2 regions of the Streptomyces sp. NPDC051822 genome follow, and region 2 is predicted to be linked to the other one. Evidence: predicted binding sites of a transcription regulator. Region 2 holds the regulator's gene; the other holds the start of a gene.

Region 1 (9,037 bases), on a different contig from region 2:
CATGTCCCCGCGTACCCTGCTGCCGCCGCCGCCCCCGCCCGCCGAACTCCAGAGCTGGCCCGACCGGGACGCGCGGATCGCCGACCGGGCGCTGGCCCTCGACGAGCTCGGGAGGCGGCTGCTCGGCGGCGTGCGGCTCGTGATGTTCCTGCTCGGGTTCCTCCTGCTCCAGCTTGGCTGGGGGCTGATGAGCGTCCTTCTGATCTCGCTCGGCGGCCCGGAACCCGACCCGGTCATGATGCTGACCGGCCTCTTCACGGCGCTCCCGGGTGTTGGCGTGCTCGGCACGGCGGTGTGGCTGACGGTCCGCGGCATGCGGCGCGACCGGGTCGTGCGCGAACGCCTGGTCCTCTGGGCGGCCCTGGACCGGCACGGCCCGACGGACGCCCGACTGCGCGCCCCCGTCCTCAGCGTCTGCTGGCTGCTGCTGTCCGCCGCGATGTGCGGGTTCGGGCTGTGGATGGGCTTCGCGGTCCCGATGGGCGTCAGCCGGAACGACGGCTACGGCCTGGTCGCGTACGGCATGGGCATCGCCCTGATCCTCTGGGTCACGGGCCTCACGGGCCTGGTGAAGGCCGTCGGCCACTACCGCCTCGCGCTCCGCCTGACACGCGGGGGCCATTGAGAGGCTCTAGGGGGTGTCTTGCCCGGCGGATCATGGCCGGGTCCGCGGCGCTGTCCGACCCTGATCCGCCGGACAGGGCCTGGACTCAGCGGCCGCCGTCGCCGTCGGGGCGCGCCGGCCCGCCGATCAGCATCGTCGGGGCCCCCGCCACGCGCGTGAGCAGGACCGTCGCGGCGTTCGGGCCCTTCGGCTTCACCCTGCGGCGGATCTCCTCCGGCTCCACGGCCGAGCCGCGCTTCTTCACCGTCAGGGTGCCGACCTCGCGTTCCCGCAGCAGGGCCTTCAGCTTCTTCAGGTTGAAGGGGAGTTCGTCGGTGATCTCGTAGGCGGCGGCGTACGGGGTGGCGACGAGCGCGTCCGCTGTGACGTAGGCGATCGTCTCGTCGATCAGGCCGCCGTCCAGGTCCTCCGCGACCTCGGCGACGAGGTGCGCGCGGATGACCGCGCCGTCCGGCTCGTAGAGATAGCGGCCGACCGGGCGGACCGCCGGGTCGGGCAGGCCGCGGCCGGTGAGCCCCGCGCCCGAGGGCAGCAGGGTGGCCCGGCGGGCGCCCGGTTCCGTACCGAACCAGAGGACGGCCTCCTTGACGTCGCCGCCGTCCGAGATCCACTCGGCCTCGGCCTCGGCGGGCACCGCCTCGTGCGGGATGCCGGGGGCCACCTTCAGGGCCGCGTGCGGGGCCTTGCGGGCCGCCTCGACCGCCCAGGAGAGCGGCGGGGAGTACGCCTCCGGGTCGAAGATCCGGCCCCGGCCGCCGCGCCGCGCCGGGTCGACGAACACCGCGTCGTAGGGGGCGGTGTCGATGTCGGTGACGTCCGCGCACCGCACCTCGATCAGCTCGGAGAGGCCGAGCGCCTCGGCGTTGGCGCGGGCCACCTCCGCGGTCAGCGGGTCGCGGTCGACGGCGAGGACGGAGATCCCGGCGCGGGCGAGGGCGATCGCGTCGCCGCCGATCCCGGAGCAGAGGTCCGCGACACCGCGGACGCCGAGCGCCTTCAGGCGGGTGGCCCGGTAGGTGCCGACCGAGGCGCGGGTCGACTGCTCGACGCCGTTCGGGGTGAAGTACATCCGGTACGCGTCCTCGGCGCCGAACTTCGCCACCGCCCGCTGCCGCAGCCGTGCCTGCCCGACGGCCGCCGTGACCAGCTCGGCGGGGTGGTCGCGGCGGAGCCGGGAGACGACCGCGAGCTCCTGGGCGGGGTCGTGGTCGCGCAGGGCGGCGAGGAGGGTCTGTCCCTCGGGGCCGAGCAGGGAGGCGAAGGAGGCGAGGTCGGTCACCCGTCCCATTGTGGGCCCTGTGATGCTGTGGGCCGGCCGGGGGACGTGCGCGCGGTACGGCGGTGTCGCGCCCCGGGAGGCGGACGGGCGCTGACAGGATGCGGCGCCATACGACTCGTACGACAAAAGGAACAAATGATGGCAAATGGTGCCCATCGTTCGTCTCGTGCGCTCGGGGCGGCGCTCGTCGTCGCCGCCCTCGCCTCCGCCGCCGCGGGCTGCTCCGGCGGCGCCGAGCCGGACGCCGGCGCGCCCGCCCCCGCCGCCGGGCAGCAGCCCCCGGCGCAGGCCGCGTCGGGCGCGCTCAACGCGTACGTCGAGAAGATCCGCGCGCAGCGTGCCGCCCGCGTGCTCGCCGCGAAGAAGTGGGGCCTCGCCCGGCCCCCGCTCGACGCGCCCGCCCCGCCCGCCGTGAAGCCGAAGATCACCACCCGCAAGGGCTTCGAGACCGACGGCGAAGGGCTGCCGCCCGTCTTCACCACCGTGCCGACCAAGCAGAAGGTCGTCTTCCTGACGATCGACGACGGCGCCGAGAAGGACCCCGCGCTGCTGCGGATGATGACGGACCTGAAGATCCCGTACAGCGCCTTCCTCAGCGACTACGTCGTCAAGGACGACTACGGCTACTTCGCCCGGATGCAGAAGTCGCAGGAGGGCGGGGTCTCCCTGCACAACCACACCCTCAACCACCGCTACCTGCCCGGGCTCTCGTACCGGCAGCAGAAGCGCGAGATCTGCGGCATGCAGGACGTCATCGAGAAGCGGTACGGCAAGCGGCCGCCGCTCTTCCGCCCCCCGTACGGCAACTACAACGAGGACACCCTGCGCGCCGCCAAGAGCTGCGGGGTGAAGGCGGTTCCGCTGTGGGCCTCCGAGGCCTTCCCCGACCGCATGGAGTGGCGCGAGTGGGACCGGGACCTGCACCCCGGCGACATCGTGCTGACCCACTTCCGGGGCAAGGGCGACTGGAAGGGGTCCATGCCCGACATGATCCGCCGGGTGATGAACGTGATCACGGCCAAGGGGTACGCGGTCGCGAAGCTCGAGGACTACGTGTGAGGACACTCCCCGTACGCCGGGGGCGCTGGGCCGCGGTCCTCGCCGTGACCGGCGCGCTGCTCGCCCTCCCGGCCTGCGCCTCCTCGGTCGACCCGATCGAACGGCTCGGCCGGAAGGCGGCGGAGCGGGTGAACCCCCGTCCCACGCCGGCGAAGGACGCGAAGGACGCGGTGGGTGCGGTGGACGCGGTGGACGCGAAGGGGTGCAAGGGGCCGGGAAAGGGTCGCCCGGTCACGCCACGGAGCGATGAATTGGCACTCCGCTTGACCGAGTGCTAATCGCGGTCATAGTCTCGGCTCTGGCACTCCCCACCGGAGAGTGCCAACACAGCGACAGGCAGGTCCGGCACCCGCGACGACGGATCCACCTGGTCGCCACCTCAGACAGTTAACCCCGTAATCTCCGAAGGGGGAGGTCGGATCGTGACGACCACCAGCTCCAAGGTTGCCATCAAGCCGCTCGAGGACCGCATTGTGGTCCAGCCGCTCGACGCCGAGCAGACCACCGCCTCTGGCCTGGTCATCCCGGACACCGCCAAGGAGAAGCCCCAGGAGGGCGTCGTCCTGGCCGTCGGCCCGGGTCGCTTCGAGAACGGCGAGCGTCTGCCGCTCGACGTCAAGACCGGCGATGTCGTGCTGTACAGCAAGTACGGCGGCACCGAGGTGAAGTACAACGGCGAGGAGTACCTCGTCCTCTCGGCTCGCGACGTGCTCGCGATCGTCGAGAAGTAGTTCACCGAAGTACCGAAGTACCGAAGTACCGAGCACTGAAGCAGATGCTCAGAGCTGCGCCCCGAGGCCCCTTCCAGGCGCCCCGGGGCGCGGTTCGTTCCACCCTATTCCGAGAGGGCTGAACCGCTCCCATGGCGAAGATCCTGAAGTTCGACGAAGACGCCCGTCGCGCCCTTGAGCGCGGCGTCAACAAGCTTGCCGACACGGTGAAGGTGACGATCGGCCCCAAGGGCCGCAACGTCGTCATCGACAAGAAGTTCGGCGCCCCCACCATCACCAACGACGGTGTCACCATCGCCCGCGAGGTCGAGCTCGAGGACCCGTACGAGAACCTCGGCGCCCAGCTGGTGAAGGAGGTGGCGACCAAGACCAACGACATCGCGGGTGACGGCACCACCACCGCCACCGTGCTCGCCCAGGCCCTGGTCCGCGAGGGTCTGCGCAACGTCGCCGCCGGTGCCTCCCCGGCCGCCCTGAAGAAGGGCATCGACGCCGCCGTCAAGGCCGTCTCCGAGGAGCTCCTCGCCACCGCGCGTCCGATCGAGGACAAGTCCGACATCGCCGCCGTCGCCGCGCTCTCCGCGCAGGACCAGCAGGTCGGCGAGCTCATCGCCGAGGCGATGGACAAGGTCGGCAAGGACGGTGTCATCACCGTCGAGGAGTCCAACACCTTCGGCCTGGAGCTCGACTTCACCGAGGGCATGGCCTTCGACAAGGGCTACCTGTCCCCGTACATGGTGACCGACCAGGAGCGTATGGAGGCCGTCCTCGACGACCCGTACATCCTGATCAACCAGGGCAAGATCTCCTCCATCCAGGACCTGCTGCCCATCCTGGAGAAGGTCATCCAGGCCGGCGCCAGCAAGCCGCTCCTGATCATCGCCGAGGACGTCGAGGGCGAAGCCCTGTCGACCCTGGTCGTGAACAAGATCCGTGGCACGTTCAACGCCGTGGCCGTCAAGGCCCCCGGCTTCGGCGACCGCCGCAAGGCGATGCTCGGCGACATGGCCACCCTCACCGGTGCCACCGTCATCGCCGAGGAGGTCGGCCTCAAGCTCGACCAGGCCGGCCTGGACGTGCTCGGCACCGCCCGCCGCGTGACCATCGCCAAGGACGCCACCACCATCGTCGACGGTGGCGGCAACGCCGAGGACATCGCCGGCCGCGTCAACCAGATCAAGGCCGAGATCGAGTCCACGGACTCCGACTGGGACCGCGAGAAGCTCCAGGAGCGCCTCGCGAAGCTGGCCGGCGGCGTGTGCGTGATCAAGGTCGGCGCCGCCACCGAGGTGGAGCTGAAGGAGAAGAAGCACCGTCTGGAGGACGCCATCTCCGCGACCCGCGCCGCGGTCGAGGAGGGCATCGTCTCCGGTGGTGGCTCCGCTCTGGTCCACGCCGTCAAGGTCCTCGAGGGCAACCTCGACAAGACCGGCGACGAGGCCACGGGTGTCGCGGTCGTCCGCCGCGCCGCCGTCGAGCCGCTGCGCTGGATCGCCGAGAACGCCGGCCTCGAGGGCTACGTCATCACCTCGAAGGTCGCCGAGCTCGACAAGGGCCAGGGCTTCAACGCCGCCACCGGCGAGTACGGCGACCTGGTCAAGGCCGGCGTCATCGACCCGGTGAAGGTGACGCGCTCCGCCCTGGAGAACGCCGCCTCGATCGCCTCCCTCCTCCTCACCACCGAGACCCTCGTGGTGGAGAAGAAGGAAGAGGAGCCGGCGGACCACGGCCACGGCGGCCACGGCCACTCCCACTGACGCCAGTCGTCACCGATCGCCGAGGCCTGGTGCCCCGCTGATCACCGAGGCCCGGTGCCCCCGTCGCGGGGGCACCGGGCCTCGCGTCTTTCCCGCTCCTCCTACGCCGCCACGGCCTACGCCTCCACGGCGCCGAGCTGCGCCATCAGCCCGAGCAGGTCGTACTGCCACCACCCCTCCACGATCTTCCCGTCGTCCCGGAAGCGGTGGATCACCGTCCCCGTCATGGTCACCTCCATGCCGGTGGGCTGGAGCCCCATGAAGTCGCCCACGTGGGATCCCTTGAACATCCAGCGGGTGCAGACCCGGTCGCCCTCGGCGATCTGGTCCTCGACGGTGAAGCCGAAGTCGAAGCCGCCCCGCCACATCCGGACCTCGCGGCGGACCGCGTCCATGCCGATGACGTCCTGCTCGTTGGTCGGATCGTGGTCGTGGTAGCCCTCGGCCAGCACCTCGTCGAGCAGCGCGAGCTCCGGCTCGCCGACGAACATCTCCAGGAGCCGCCGGGCGTTGCCCTTGTACAGCGCCTCGTCCCGCACCACGTCCAGGTCGGTGAAGGTCGGCATCTCGTCACAGAGCGCGACCATCTCCCGGAAGATCCGGTCCGTCTCGGGGAGCTGAGAGTTCCGCATCGCCACGTCGTACGAGGGGAACTCGACGATCTCCACGACGTGGGAGGCGTCCGAGCGGTCCTTGCCGACGATGCTGTGGGTCGCTGTCCGCTTGCCCTTGGTCTGCTCGACCCACTGATCCATGAGGCGGTTCAGGTCGTCGACCCGACTGGTCTTGCAGTCGATGATTTGTACAAAGCTCATGGTGCCTCCCGACCCAGGTAGGACCCTTCCAGTCTAGGTTGGGCGGATGGAGTGGGCAGGGGGAGAGCGGTCGGTCACGGTCGCGGACACGGCGGGCAACGTCGTGATCGGCCACAACAACCGGATCGGCGTACCGGAACCGCCGGAGATCCGCTCCGGATACCGCGAGCAGGTCCGCCGGATCGCCCCCGAGGAACTCGTGGGCCGCGAAGAGGAGTTGGCGGAGCTCGCGGCCTTCTGTCGCGCCGACTCCGGCCCCGCGTACATCTGGTGGCGGGCGGACGCCTGGGCGGGGAAGACGGCCCTGCTGTCCTGGTTCGCCCGCAACCCACCGCCGGGGGTGCGGATCGTCCCCTTCTTCATCACGGCCCGGCTCGGCGCCCACAACGACGTCGCTGCGTACGTGGACGTCGTCCTGGAACAGCTCGCGGAACTGGCCGGGCAGGGCCTCCCCGCCCTCCTCACCGCCGCGACCCGCGAGGCCCACCTGCTGCGCCTGTACGGCTCCGCCGCCGAGGCCTGCGCGGCGCGCGGCGAGCGCCTTGTCCTCCTCGTCGACGGTCTCGACGAGGACCGGGGCGTGACGACGGGCCCGGACGCCCACTCGATCGCGTCACTCCTTCCGTACGACCTGCCTGTCATCGTCTCCGGCCGCCTCAACCCGCCCCTTCCGTTCGACGTGCCGGAGGACCACCCGCTCCGGGACCCGGAGGTCGTACGGATCCTGTTCCCTTCTCCGAGGGCCTGTGTGATCCGGGCGGAGGCGGAACGCGAGCTGAAGCGGCTCCTGGAGGCGGGCGGTCTGCCGTACGAACTCCTGGCACTGCTCACGGCGGCGGGCGGCGGCCTCACGGCGGACGACCTCGCGGAGCTGACCGGCGAAGTGCCCTACCGGGTCAGGGACGTGCTGCGTACGGGCCCGGGGCGGACGTTCGCGGTACGGGGTGAGGCGTATCTGCTCGCGCACGAGGAACTGGCTGCCGGCGCGCGGGAGATGCTGGGCGCGCGGGAGCTGACCCGGTGCCGGGAGGTGCTGCACGCCTGGGCCGGGACCTGGCGGGACCGGGGCTGGCCGGACGGCACCCCGGCGTACCTCCTGCACGGCTACGTCCCGATGGTGCGGGCCGCCGGTGACCTGGACCAGATGCTCGCCTGCGCTCTCGACGGGGCGCGGCACGACCGGCTCCAGGAGGAGACCGGGGGTGTGGGCCAGGCAATGGCGGAGGTCCGGGCGACGGGCGAGGCGGTCCTCGAACGCGGCAACAAGGCGGACCTCGTGGCGACGATGCTGCGGCTCGCGTTCCGGCGCGACGAGCTGATGCGGCGCGCCGGTGGCGTACCGGTCGAACTGGCGGCGGTGTGGGCGGCGGCGGGGCGGATCGACCGGGCGACGGCCCTCGTCCGGAGCGAGGGCCGTCTGGAGACGGTGCACGGGCTGTGTGCGGTCGCGCTCAGGCTCCTGGAGGCGGGGGACCGGCCGGCCGCCGACGAACTGGTGACGGAGGCCGAGGGGATCGTCCTGGCCGAGGGGAACCGCTCCGATCGGGAGCTGCTCACGGGGTACCTGGTGACGGCCCTCCTCGCGACCGGCGAGCTGGACCGTGCAGAGCGGCGCGTGCTCACGGTCGAGTACGGCGTGGAACGGCGGCGTCTGCTGCTGTCCCTCCTCGACGCGCTCTGCGCGGCCGGACAGTACGAGCGTGCCGCCGCGCTCACCCAGGACCAGAACTTCCTGCTTCGGCTCGTGGCCGTGGCACGGGTGGCCGGGGCGCTGGCAGCCGCGGGCCGCGCGGGGGAGGCAGAGCGGCTCGTGCGCGAGGCGGTCGCCCGCGACCCGCATGTCGGGGTCGCGCTGCTCCTCGACGGTTCGCGGGCCCTGCGGGCGGCCGGTCACGAGGAGCGGGCGGACGCGCTCCGCTCCGAGGCGCTGCGGAGTCTCGACGCGGCGCCGAGGGCCCACTGGCTGTTCGAGACGGCGCGGGCGCTCGCTGCCGCGGGCGAGTTCGAGCACCTCGACCGCTGGACCCGGGAGCAGTTCCCGGGGCCGCAGCCAGGCCGGTGGGGGCGGGAGTTCGCCGAAGCCGGTGCCTGGGACCGGGCCCGGAAGGCCGCCGCCGAGATACCCGGAGGGACCGGCGAGCCGATCCTCCAGCTCGTCGTCGACGGGCTCGTCGAGGAAGGGCGTCTTGACGAGGCGGAGGCGATGATGGAGGAGTCGAAGTCCCTGGCCACGGTGCAGCTGCGGCTCAAGCTCGGCAAGGCCCTGCTGCGCGCGGGCGACCTCGACGGGGCGGGTGCGGTCGTCGACCGCCTCGGCGGGGAGTGGCACGCGGATCTGCTGGCCGCGTACGCGCGGGCGCTCTGCCGCGCGGGCCGCCGGGAGCGGGCGCAGGCCCTGCTGGACGGTGGCCGGAAGGGGGCCGTGGCGCAGGTGGGGATCGCGGACGCGCTTCTCGACGCGGGCGACCCGGAGGCGGCGATGGAGCTGCTCGTCGAGGCGGAACGGACGCTGCGGGCCCCCGAGCCCGAGGCGGCCGCCGAGGTGCTCCTGGGCGTGGCGCGGGCGCTGGCGGGTGTGGGCAGGGCGGAGGAGGCGCGGTCCCTGCTCGCCGTGGCCGAACACAGCGGGGCGGACGACGGTCTCGGGTTCGTGTCCGCGCTGGTGGCGGTGGGCGCGGTGGACCGTGCGGAGGAGCTGGCCACGGGCGGGGTTCTCTGGACGGAGACGGTGATCGGGGCCCGCCTCGCGGAGGGCGACTTCGACGCGGTGG
Region 2 (9,037 bases):
GGAAGGTGCTCGGGGACGACCCCAGGCCGGTGCGGACCGTGTTCGTCGGCGGGGGTACGCCGACACTGCTCGCCGCCGGCGACCTCGTACGGATGCTGGGGGCGATCCGCGACGAGTTCGGGCTCGCGGACGACGCCGAGATCACGACCGAGGCGAACCCGGAGTCCGTGAACCCGGCGTACCTGGCGGAGCTGCGGGCCGGGGGCTTCAACCGGATCTCCTTCGGCATGCAGAGCGCCAAGCAGCACGTCCTGAAGGTCCTGGACCGCACGCACACCCCCGGACGGCCCGAGGCGTGCGTGGCGGAGGCGCGGACGGCCGGCTTCGACCACGTGAACCTGGATCTCATCTACGGCACGCCGGGGGAGTCCGACGACGACTGGCGGGCCTCGCTCGACGCGGCCATCGGAGCCGGACCCGACCACGTCAGCGCCTACGCGCTGATCGTCGAGGAGGGTACGCAGCTCGCGCGCCGCATCCGGCGCGGCGAGGTGCCGATGACCGACGACGACGTGCACGCCGACCGGTACCTGATCGCCGACTCCGTCCTCGCCGAGGCCGGTTTCGAGTGGTACGAGGTGTCCAACTGGGCCACCTCCGAGGCCGGTCGCTGCCTCCACAACGAGCTGTACTGGCGCGGCGCCGACTGGTGGGGCGCGGGGCCCGGCGCCCACAGCCACGTCGGCGGCGTCCGCTGGTGGAACGTGAAGCATCCCGGTGCGTACGCCGCCGCGCTGGCCGCGGGGAAGACGCCGGGGGCCGGACGGGAGCTGCTCTCCGACGAGGACCGGAGAGTCGAGCGCGTGCTCCTCGAACTGCGGCTCAAGGAGGGCGTCGAGCTGTCCCTCCTCAAGCCGGCGGGCCTCGCGGCGTCCCGCAAGGCCCTCGCCGACGGACTGCTCGACGACGGGCCGTACGCCGCCGGGCGGGCGGTACTGACCCTGCGGGGTCGGCTGCTCGCCGACGCGGTCGTGCGGGACCTCGTGGACTAGGTGGACTAGGGGGTGTCTTGCCGATCAGGCCGGGCCGGCCTGGTGCGCCGAGAGCACCTCGCGTGACGGCAGGGCGATGAGCAGGGCGCCCAGGACGAGAAGGCCGCTCGCCCACAGCGGTCCGAGCGTCCCCGCCCCGGTTTCGAGGGCGACGGCGGCGGCGAGCGGTCCGCCGGCCGCCCCGACGTTGAGTGCCGCGGTCGCGTAGGAGCCGGCCATGGTGGGGGCTCCCGCGGCCTCGTGGAGGACCCGCGCGATCAGAGTGCCGCCCAGCGCGAACGACGCCGTGCCCTGCACGAACACGAGGGTGAGCAGCGCGACCGGCATGTCGGCCAGCACGGCCAGGGCGGGCCAGCCGACGAGCAGCAGTGGACCGCCGACCGCCACGACCCGGCCCGGGTACCGGTCGGACCACCGCCCCGCGAGGGTGATCCCCGCGAAGGAGCCCACCCCGAAGAGGACCAGGGCGACCGGGACCCACAGCTCGCCGAGCCCGGCGGAACCGGTCACGACGGGCGCGAGGAACGTGAAGCCGGCGAAGGTCGCCGCGTTCACCAGGGCTCCGAGCAGCATCACCAGGAGCAGCCGCGGTCGCCTGAGCCGCGCCAGCTCCGCACGCAGGTCCGGCACCTCGGCCATGCCCTCCCGAGCGGGCCGTGCCGGGAACCCCAGGAGGACGCCGAGGGCCGCGGGCAGGCAGAGCGCGGCGACGGCCCAGAACGTGGCCCGCCAGTCGAGCAGCGTGCCGAGCAGCGATCCGGCGGGGACCCCGGCGATCGTGGCCACCGTCGTACCCGACAGCAGCACGGCCAGCGCGCGCCCCTTCCGGTCCGGCGGCACGAGCCGGGCGGCGGTGGTCAGGGCCAGGGCCAGGAACCCGGCGTTCGCGAGGGCCGCGACCACCCTGGTGGCGAACAGGACGGCGAAGCTGGTGGTGACGGCGCCCAGGACGTGCGCCGCCGAGAACACGAGAACGAACCCGAGCAGGCTCGCCCGCACCGCCCAGTTGCGGGCGAGGGCGGCCAGGAGCGGCGCGCCGACGATCATTCCGACGGCGAAGGCCGACGTGAGCAGGCCCGCGCTGCCGACGTGGACACCGAGGTCTGAGGCGATGTCCGGCACGAGGCCGGCGAGCATGAACTCCGAGGTGCCCATGGCGAAGACCGCCAGGGCGAGCAGAAGGAGCGGGAGGGGCATCGAGTGGCTCCGGGGTGAGGAGAATGACGACAGAGGCATCTCGTCACCGCGGTCAGCACCCACGGGGCACACGCGTCCGGCCGCGGAGGGCGGCGGGACGACAGGGCGGCAGGGACCCGGGAGAACTCAGGGGTTCAGGGGGCTGACGGCGTGACCGAAAGCCCCCGACGTGTCCGACTCGGGGCTCGACATGCCGCGCACGCTACCCGAGCGAGCGACGGCGGGGCACCCCCGTTCGTACGCGGGAGGCGAGGCCCCTACGGCGCCGTCACGAAGTCGATCAGTTCCTCCACGCGGCCCAGGAGTTCCGGTTCCAGGTCCTTGTACGTCGTGACCCTCGACAGGATGTGCTGCCAGGCCGCACCCGTGTTGTCGTGCGGCCAGCCCAGCGCGCGGCACACGCCCGTCTTCCAGTCCTCGCCCCTGGGGACCCTCGGCCACGCCCGGATGCCCACCGAGGACGGCTTCACCGCCTCCCAGATGTCGATGTACGGGTGGCCGACGACCAGGACGTCAGGAGAGGTCACCTGGGCGGCGATCCTCGACTCCTTCGAACCCGGGACCAGGTGGTCCACCAGGACCCCCAGGCGGGCGTCCGGTGCCGGGGCGAAGTCGGCCACGATCGACGGCAGGTCGTCGACGCCCTCCAGGTACTCCACGACCACGCCCTCGATCCGCAGGTCGTCGCCCCAGACCCGCTCCACGAGCTCGGCGTCGTGGCGGCCCTCGACGTAGATCCGGCCGGCCCGCGCCACGCGCGCGCGTGCGCCCGGCACCGCGACGGAGCCCGAGGCCGTACGGGTGGGGCGGGCGGGGGCCGCGACCGGGCGGACCAGCGTCACCACCCGGCCCTCCAGGAGGAAGCCGCGCGGCTCCATCGGGAACACCCGGTGCTTGCCGAAGCGGTCCTCCAGCGTCACAGTCCCCGCCTCGCAGCGGATCACCGCCCCGCAGAAGCCCGTGGCGACCTCCTCGACGACGAGGTCGCGGTCGGCCGGGATCTCCGGGACGGGCTTCGGCTTCTTCCAGGACGGCGTCAGGTCCGGGTTGTAGCTGCGCATTCCGGTGACGTTAGGTCACGTGGAAGCGGTGTGCCAGTTCATCGCGCTGTACCCGTACGAACGTGGCGTCCACCACGGCCCCGTGCCCCGGCACGTACACCGCGTCCTCGCCGCCGAGCCGCAGCAGCCGGTCGAGCGCGTCCGGCCAGCGGGAGGGGATCGCGTCCGGGCCCGCCTGCGGCTCGCCCGACTCCTCGACCAGGTCGCCGCAGAACACCACCTCCCGCTCGCCCGGCACCAGGAGCACCAGGTCGTGGCCCGTGTGGCCGGGGCCCACGTTCGCCAGGAGGACCTGCCGGCCTCCCAGGTCGAGCGTCCACTCGCCCGAGACCACGTGCCGCGGGACCACCAGGGCGTCCACCGCCTCCGCGGCCGCCACCGGGTCGAGCCCGTGCCGTACCGCGTCCCCGCGCAGCTCGTCCCGGTCCCGCACCCGGCCGAGCAGCTCGTCCGAGCCGACCGCGCCGAAGACCTCCGCGTCCGCGAACGCCGCCGTGCCCAGCACATGGTCGAAATGGGGATGACCGAGTGCGATGTGCGTCACTTCGCGACCGCTCGTGAGCCCCGTGATCTGGGCCCGCAGCTCGGCGCCCTCCGCGAGCGACGAGCCCGTGTCGTACAGCAGCACGGCCCGTTCACCCAGGACCAGCCCGACCGTGGCGTCCCAGCGGGGCAGCCGTCGCCGGCCCACCCCGTCCGCGAGCCGCTCCCATCCGTACGCTTCCCAATCCACGTCCATGAGGCGACGCTAGCCGGTGGGAGCGCCGCCACCTTGCCAGGAGCGACGCCCGCCGCCGTACACTGGCCGGGGGATCGCTGGCACTCGAACAGGCCGAGTGCCAAATGCGGAGCAACCGGAACGACGACGAGAGCTGGAGGTGCGCACGATGCTCAGCGAACGCAGACTCGAGGTGCTGCGCGCCATCGTCCAGGACTACGTCGGGACGGAGGAGCCGGTCGGCTCCAAGGCGCTCACCGAGCGCCACAAGCTCGGCGTCTCGCCGGCCACGGTGCGCAACGACATGGCGGTCCTGGAGGAGGAGGGCTTCATCGCCCAGCCCCACACCAGCGCCGGCCGCATTCCGACCGACAAGGGCTACCGGCTCTTCGTCGACCGGCTCGCCGGCGTCAAGCCGCTGTCGACGCCCGAGCGCCGGGCCATCCACAACTTCCTCGACGGCGCGGTGGACCTCGACGACGTCGTCGGCCGCACGGTCCGGCTGCTCGCCCAGCTGACCCGCCAGGTCGCCGTCGTCCAGTACCCCTCGCTGACCCGCTCGACCGTCCGGCACGTGGAGCTGCTCTCGCTGGCCCCCGCCCGCCTGATGCTGGTGCTCATCACGGACACCGGCCGCGTCGAGCAGCGGCTCATCGACTGCCCCGCGCCCTTCGGCGAGACCTCGCTCGCCGATCTGCGGGCCCGGCTCAACAGCCGGGTCGTCGGCCGCCGGTTCGCCGACGTGCCGCAGCTGGTGCAGGACCTCCCCGAGTCCTTCGAGGAGACCGAGGACCGCGCCACGGTCACGACCGTGCTCGCGACCCTCCTCGAAAGCCTCGTCGAGGAGCACGAGGAGCGGCTGATGATCGGCGGCACCGCCAATCTCACCCGCTTCGGACACGACTTCCCCCTGATGATCAGGCCTGTCCTCGAAGCTCTGGAGGAGCAGGTCGTGCTCCTCAAGCTGCTGGGCGAGGCCAAGGAATCGGGCATGACCGTACGCATCGGGCACGAGAACGCCCACGAGGGGCTGAGCTCCACGTCCGTCGTCTCGGTCGGCTACGGTTCGGGCGGCGAAGCAGTCGCCAAACTCGGCGTGGTCGGACCGACCCGCATGGACTACCCCGGAACGATGGGAGCGGTACGCGCAGTGGCACGTTACGTCGGACAGATCCTGGCGGAGTCGTAAGTGGCCACGGACTACTACGCCGTACTCGGCGTGCGCCGCGACGCTTCCCAGGACGAGATCAAGAAGGCCTTCCGGAGGCTCGCCCGCGAGCTGCACCCGGACGTCAATCCCGATCCCAAGACGCAGGAACGCTTCAAGGAGATCAACGCCGCCTACGAGGTCCTCTCGGACCCGCAGAAGAAGCAGGTCTACGACCTCGGCGGCGACCCGCTCTCGGCCTCCGGCGGAGGCGGCGCGGGCGGCTTCGGAGCCGGTGGCTTCGGCAACTTCTCCGACATCATGGACGCCTTCTTCGGGACGGCCTCGCAGCGCGGCCCGCGCTCGCGGACCCGTCGTGGCCAGGACGCCATGATCCGTCTGGAGATCGACCTCAACGAGGCGGCCTTCGGCACGACCAAGGACATTCAGGTCGACACGGCGGTCGTCTGTACGACCTGCTCGGGCGAGGGCGCCGCACCCGGCACCACCGCGCAGACCTGTGACATGTGCCGCGGCCGCGGCGAGGTCTCGCAGGTCACCCGGTCGTTCCTCGGCCAGGTCATGACCTCGCGCCCCTGCCCGCAGTGCCAGGGCTTCGGCACCGTCGTCCCGACCCCGTGCCCCGAGTGCGCGGGCGACGGCCGGGTCAGGTCCCGTCGCACCCTCACGGTCAAGATCCCGGCCGGTGTCGACAACGGCACCCGGATCCAGCTCGCGGGCGAGGGAGAGGTCGGCCCCGGCGGCGGCCCCGCCGGCGACCTGTACGTCGAGATCCACGAGACCCCGCACGACATGTTCCAGCGGCGCGGCGACGACCTGCACTGCACGGTCACCCTGCCGATGACGGCGGCCGCGCTCGGCACCAAGGTGCAGCTGCAAACCCTCGACGGCCTCGAGGAGATCGACATCCGGCCGGGCACCCAGTCCGGCCAGTCGATCCCGCTGCACGGCCGTGGCGTCACCCACCTCCGCGGCAACGGCCGGGGCGACCTGATCGTGCACGTCGAGGTGCAGACCCCGGGCAAGCTCGACGCGGAGCAGGAACGCCTCCTGCGCGAACTGGCCAAACTGCGCGGCGAGGAGCGGCCCACCGGCCAGTTCCAGCCCGGTCAGCAGGGGTTGTTCTCGCGGCTCAAGGACGCCTTCAACGGGCGGACCTGACCCGGTCCGTACACCGGAGTGGGAGGGGCGGGACGGTGCTGAGCCGTCCCGCCCCTCCGCGTTTCCCCGAACGGCGAGCACGTCCCGGAGCCGCCCTTCCTGACATGACGTACGGATTCGGCCCCGAAGCAGGGGCATGGCACGATGCCCATATGTCCACCACCGCACTGAACGATCTCTCTCGGTTTCCGATCGTGCAGGCCCCCATGGCGGGTGGCGCCTCCTGTCCCGAACTGGTCGGAGCCGTCTGCGAGGCCGGGGCGCTCGGCTTCCTGGCCGGCGGCTACAAGACGGCCGGAGGCCTGTACCAGGAGATCAAGCAGGTACGCGGGCTCACCGCGCGCCCCTTCGGCGTCAACCTCTTCATGCCGCAGACCGGGCGGCCCGCCGACCCCGCCGCCCTCGAGGTCTACCGCCACCAGCTCGCCGGCGAGGCCACCTGGTACGACACCCCGCTCGGCGAGGCCGACGACAGCCGCGACGACGCCTACGACGCCAAGCTGGCCATCCTCCTGGACGACCCGGTCCGCGTCGTCTCCTTCACCTTCGGCTGCCCCGAGCCCGAGGTCCTCACCTCCTTCGCCCGCGCCGGTACGTACACGATCGTCACTGTCACCTCCGCCGACGAGGCCCTCACCGCCCAGCAGGCCGGCGCCGACGCCGTCTGCGTCCAGGGCGTCGAGGCCGGCGGGCACCAGGGCGCGTACCGCGACGACCCCGCCGACGACGCCCCGGGCACCGGACTGCTCGCCCTCCTCACCCAGGTCCGCGAGAGCGTCGCCCTGCCGATCGTCGCCACGGGCGGGATCATGCGCGGCGCGCAGATCGCCGCCGTCCTCGCCGCCGGGGCCGACGCCGCCCAGCTCGGCACCGCGTTCCTCTGCTGCCCCGAGTCGGGCGCCCACCCGCTGCACAAGCGGGCCCTGACCGACCCGCTGTTCACCAGGACCGCCTTCACCCGGGCCTTCTCCGGGCGCCCGGCGCGCGGCCTCGTCAACCGCTTCATGCGCGAGCACGGGCCGTACGCCCCCGCCGCCTACCCCGAGATCCACCACCTCACCGCCCCGATCCGCAAGGCCGCCGCCACCGCGGGCGACGCCCAGGGCATGGCCCTGTGGGCCGGCCAGGGCCACCGGCTCGCCCGCGAACTCCCCGCGGGCCAGCTGGTCGAGGTACTGGCCGCCGAACTCGACACCGCACTCGCCGACCTCCGCGACACCTCCCGGTTCGCCCACAGGAGCACCTCATGACCGCACCCGTCTTCGTCGTCGACGCCGTCCCCGGCGCCGGCACCTTCGTGCTCGAAGGGCCCGAAGGGCGGCACGCCGTCTCCGTGAAGCGGCTCCAGGGCGGTGAGGACCTCGTCCTCGTCGACGGCCGCGGCCGGTGGGCCGACTGCGTGGTGCTCGCCGCCGAGGGCAAGGACCGGCTGACCGTGCAGGTGTCGGGCGTGTACGAGGACCCCGAGGAGGAGCCCCGGATCACCGTCGTCCAGGCGCTGCCCAAGGGCGACAGGGGCGAAGTGGCCGTCGAGACGATGACGGAGACCGGGGTGGACGCCGTCGTGCCGTGGGCCGCCTCCCGCTGCATCACCCAGTGGAAGGGCGACCGGGGGTTGAAGGCGCTCGCCAAGTGGCGGTCCACCGCGCGCGAGGCCGGCAAGCAGTCGCGCCGCACCCGGTTCCCCGAGGTCTCCGACCTGATGACGACGAAGCAGGTCGCCGCGCTGCTCGCGGGCGCCGACTTCGCGGCCGTCCTGCACGAGGACCGGGACCACCCGAGCGGCGCGCTCGCCACCGCCGAACTCCCGGAGAAGGGCTCGATCGTGCTGATCGTCGGCCCCGAGGGCGGTGTCTCGCCGCAGGAACTCGCGGCGTTCGAGGAGGCCGGGGCGAAGCCGTACCGGCTGGGCCGGAGCGTGCTGCGGACCTCCACGGCGGGTACGGCGGCGACGGCGCTGGTCCTGGGGCGCACGGGCCGCTGGAGCTAGCCCGGCCCCCCCGCCTTAGGGTGGCCGCATGGCCGACGAGTCCCCCCTGATCCGCAGTCTGCGCGCCGCCGTGGCCGCCGCCCCCGGTGACGTACCCCTGCGTCTTCACTTCGCCGAACTCCTCCTGTCCGACGGGCGGAACGACGAGGCCGTCGCGGAGGCGGCGGTCGCGCTCCAGCACGCGCCGGGGGACGCGGACGCGCGCGCCCTGATGATGCGGGCGATGGGGATGCCGCAAGTCACCGCGCCCACCACGCCGGCCGCGCCCACCACGCCGGCCGCGCCCACCGCGCCCACCACGCCGACCGCGCCGACCGCGCCGGCCGCGCCCACGAACGGGTTCGACTGGGACGCCGCCGAGCAGCAGGTCCAGGACCTCGTGGGACCCCGTTTCCTGGAGGACCCGCAGGCCGCCGACGGCGAGGGGCCGGCAGGGGACGCCGCCGCCTGGGACGTCGACGCCCCCGGTTCCGTACGCCTCGCCGACGTCGGCGGCATGGAGGAGGTCAAGGACCGGCTCGAAGCCGCCTTCCTCGCCCCCATGCGCAACCCCGAACTGCGCCGCCTGTACGGCAAGTCGCTCCGCGGCGGCCTGCTCCTCTACGGGCCGCCCGGCTGCGGCAAGACCTTCATCGCGCGCGCCGTCGCCGGTGAACTCGGCGCGAACTTCCTCACCGTCTCGCTCTCCGACGTCCTCGACATGTGGATCGGCGCCTCGGAGAAGAACATCCACGACATCTTCGAGACCGC

The links. The regulator HrcA, encoded in region 2, represses chaperone genes, less so after heat shock. The targets are predictions, from matches to a motif close to TTNGCACTCNGNNNNNCNGAGTGCNAA.
Region 1: the regulator HrcA is predicted to act here: its motif matches at 3,262-3,288, upstream of groES (co-chaperone GroES).

Annotation. Positions count from the first base shown of each region.
Region 1 is NZ_JBITBZ010000002.1:29,896-38,932, forward strand. Features, by position in the region: gene ACIA8N_RS05955 (hypothetical protein) at 2-625, shown strand; gene ACIA8N_RS05960 (methyltransferase domain-containing protein) at 711-1,913, opposite strand; gene ACIA8N_RS05965 (polysaccharide deacetylase family protein) at 2,043-2,963, shown strand; gene ACIA8N_RS05970 (hypothetical protein) at 2,960-3,241, shown strand; gene groES (co-chaperone GroES) at 3,386-3,694, shown strand; gene groL (chaperonin GroEL) at 3,826-5,451, shown strand; gene ACIA8N_RS05985 (ester cyclase) at 5,568-6,266, opposite strand; gene ACIA8N_RS05990 (hypothetical protein) at 6,313-9,037, shown strand, end outside.
Region 2 is NZ_JBITBZ010000001.1:803,925-812,961, reverse strand. Features, by position in the region: gene hemW (radical SAM family heme chaperone HemW) at 1-992, shown strand, start outside; gene ACIA8N_RS03730 (Cmx/CmrA family chloramphenicol efflux MFS transporter) at 1,017-2,189, opposite strand; gene ACIA8N_RS03725 (DUF3097 domain-containing protein) at 2,447-3,250, opposite strand; gene ACIA8N_RS03720 (MBL fold metallo-hydrolase) at 3,261-3,989, opposite strand; gene hrcA (heat-inducible transcriptional repressor HrcA) at 4,138-5,157, shown strand; gene dnaJ (molecular chaperone DnaJ) at 5,158-6,297, shown strand; gene ACIA8N_RS03705 (nitronate monooxygenase) at 6,450-7,547, shown strand; gene ACIA8N_RS03700 (16S rRNA (uracil(1498)-N(3))-methyltransferase) at 7,544-8,287, shown strand; gene ACIA8N_RS03695 (ATP-binding protein) at 8,316-9,037, shown strand, end outside.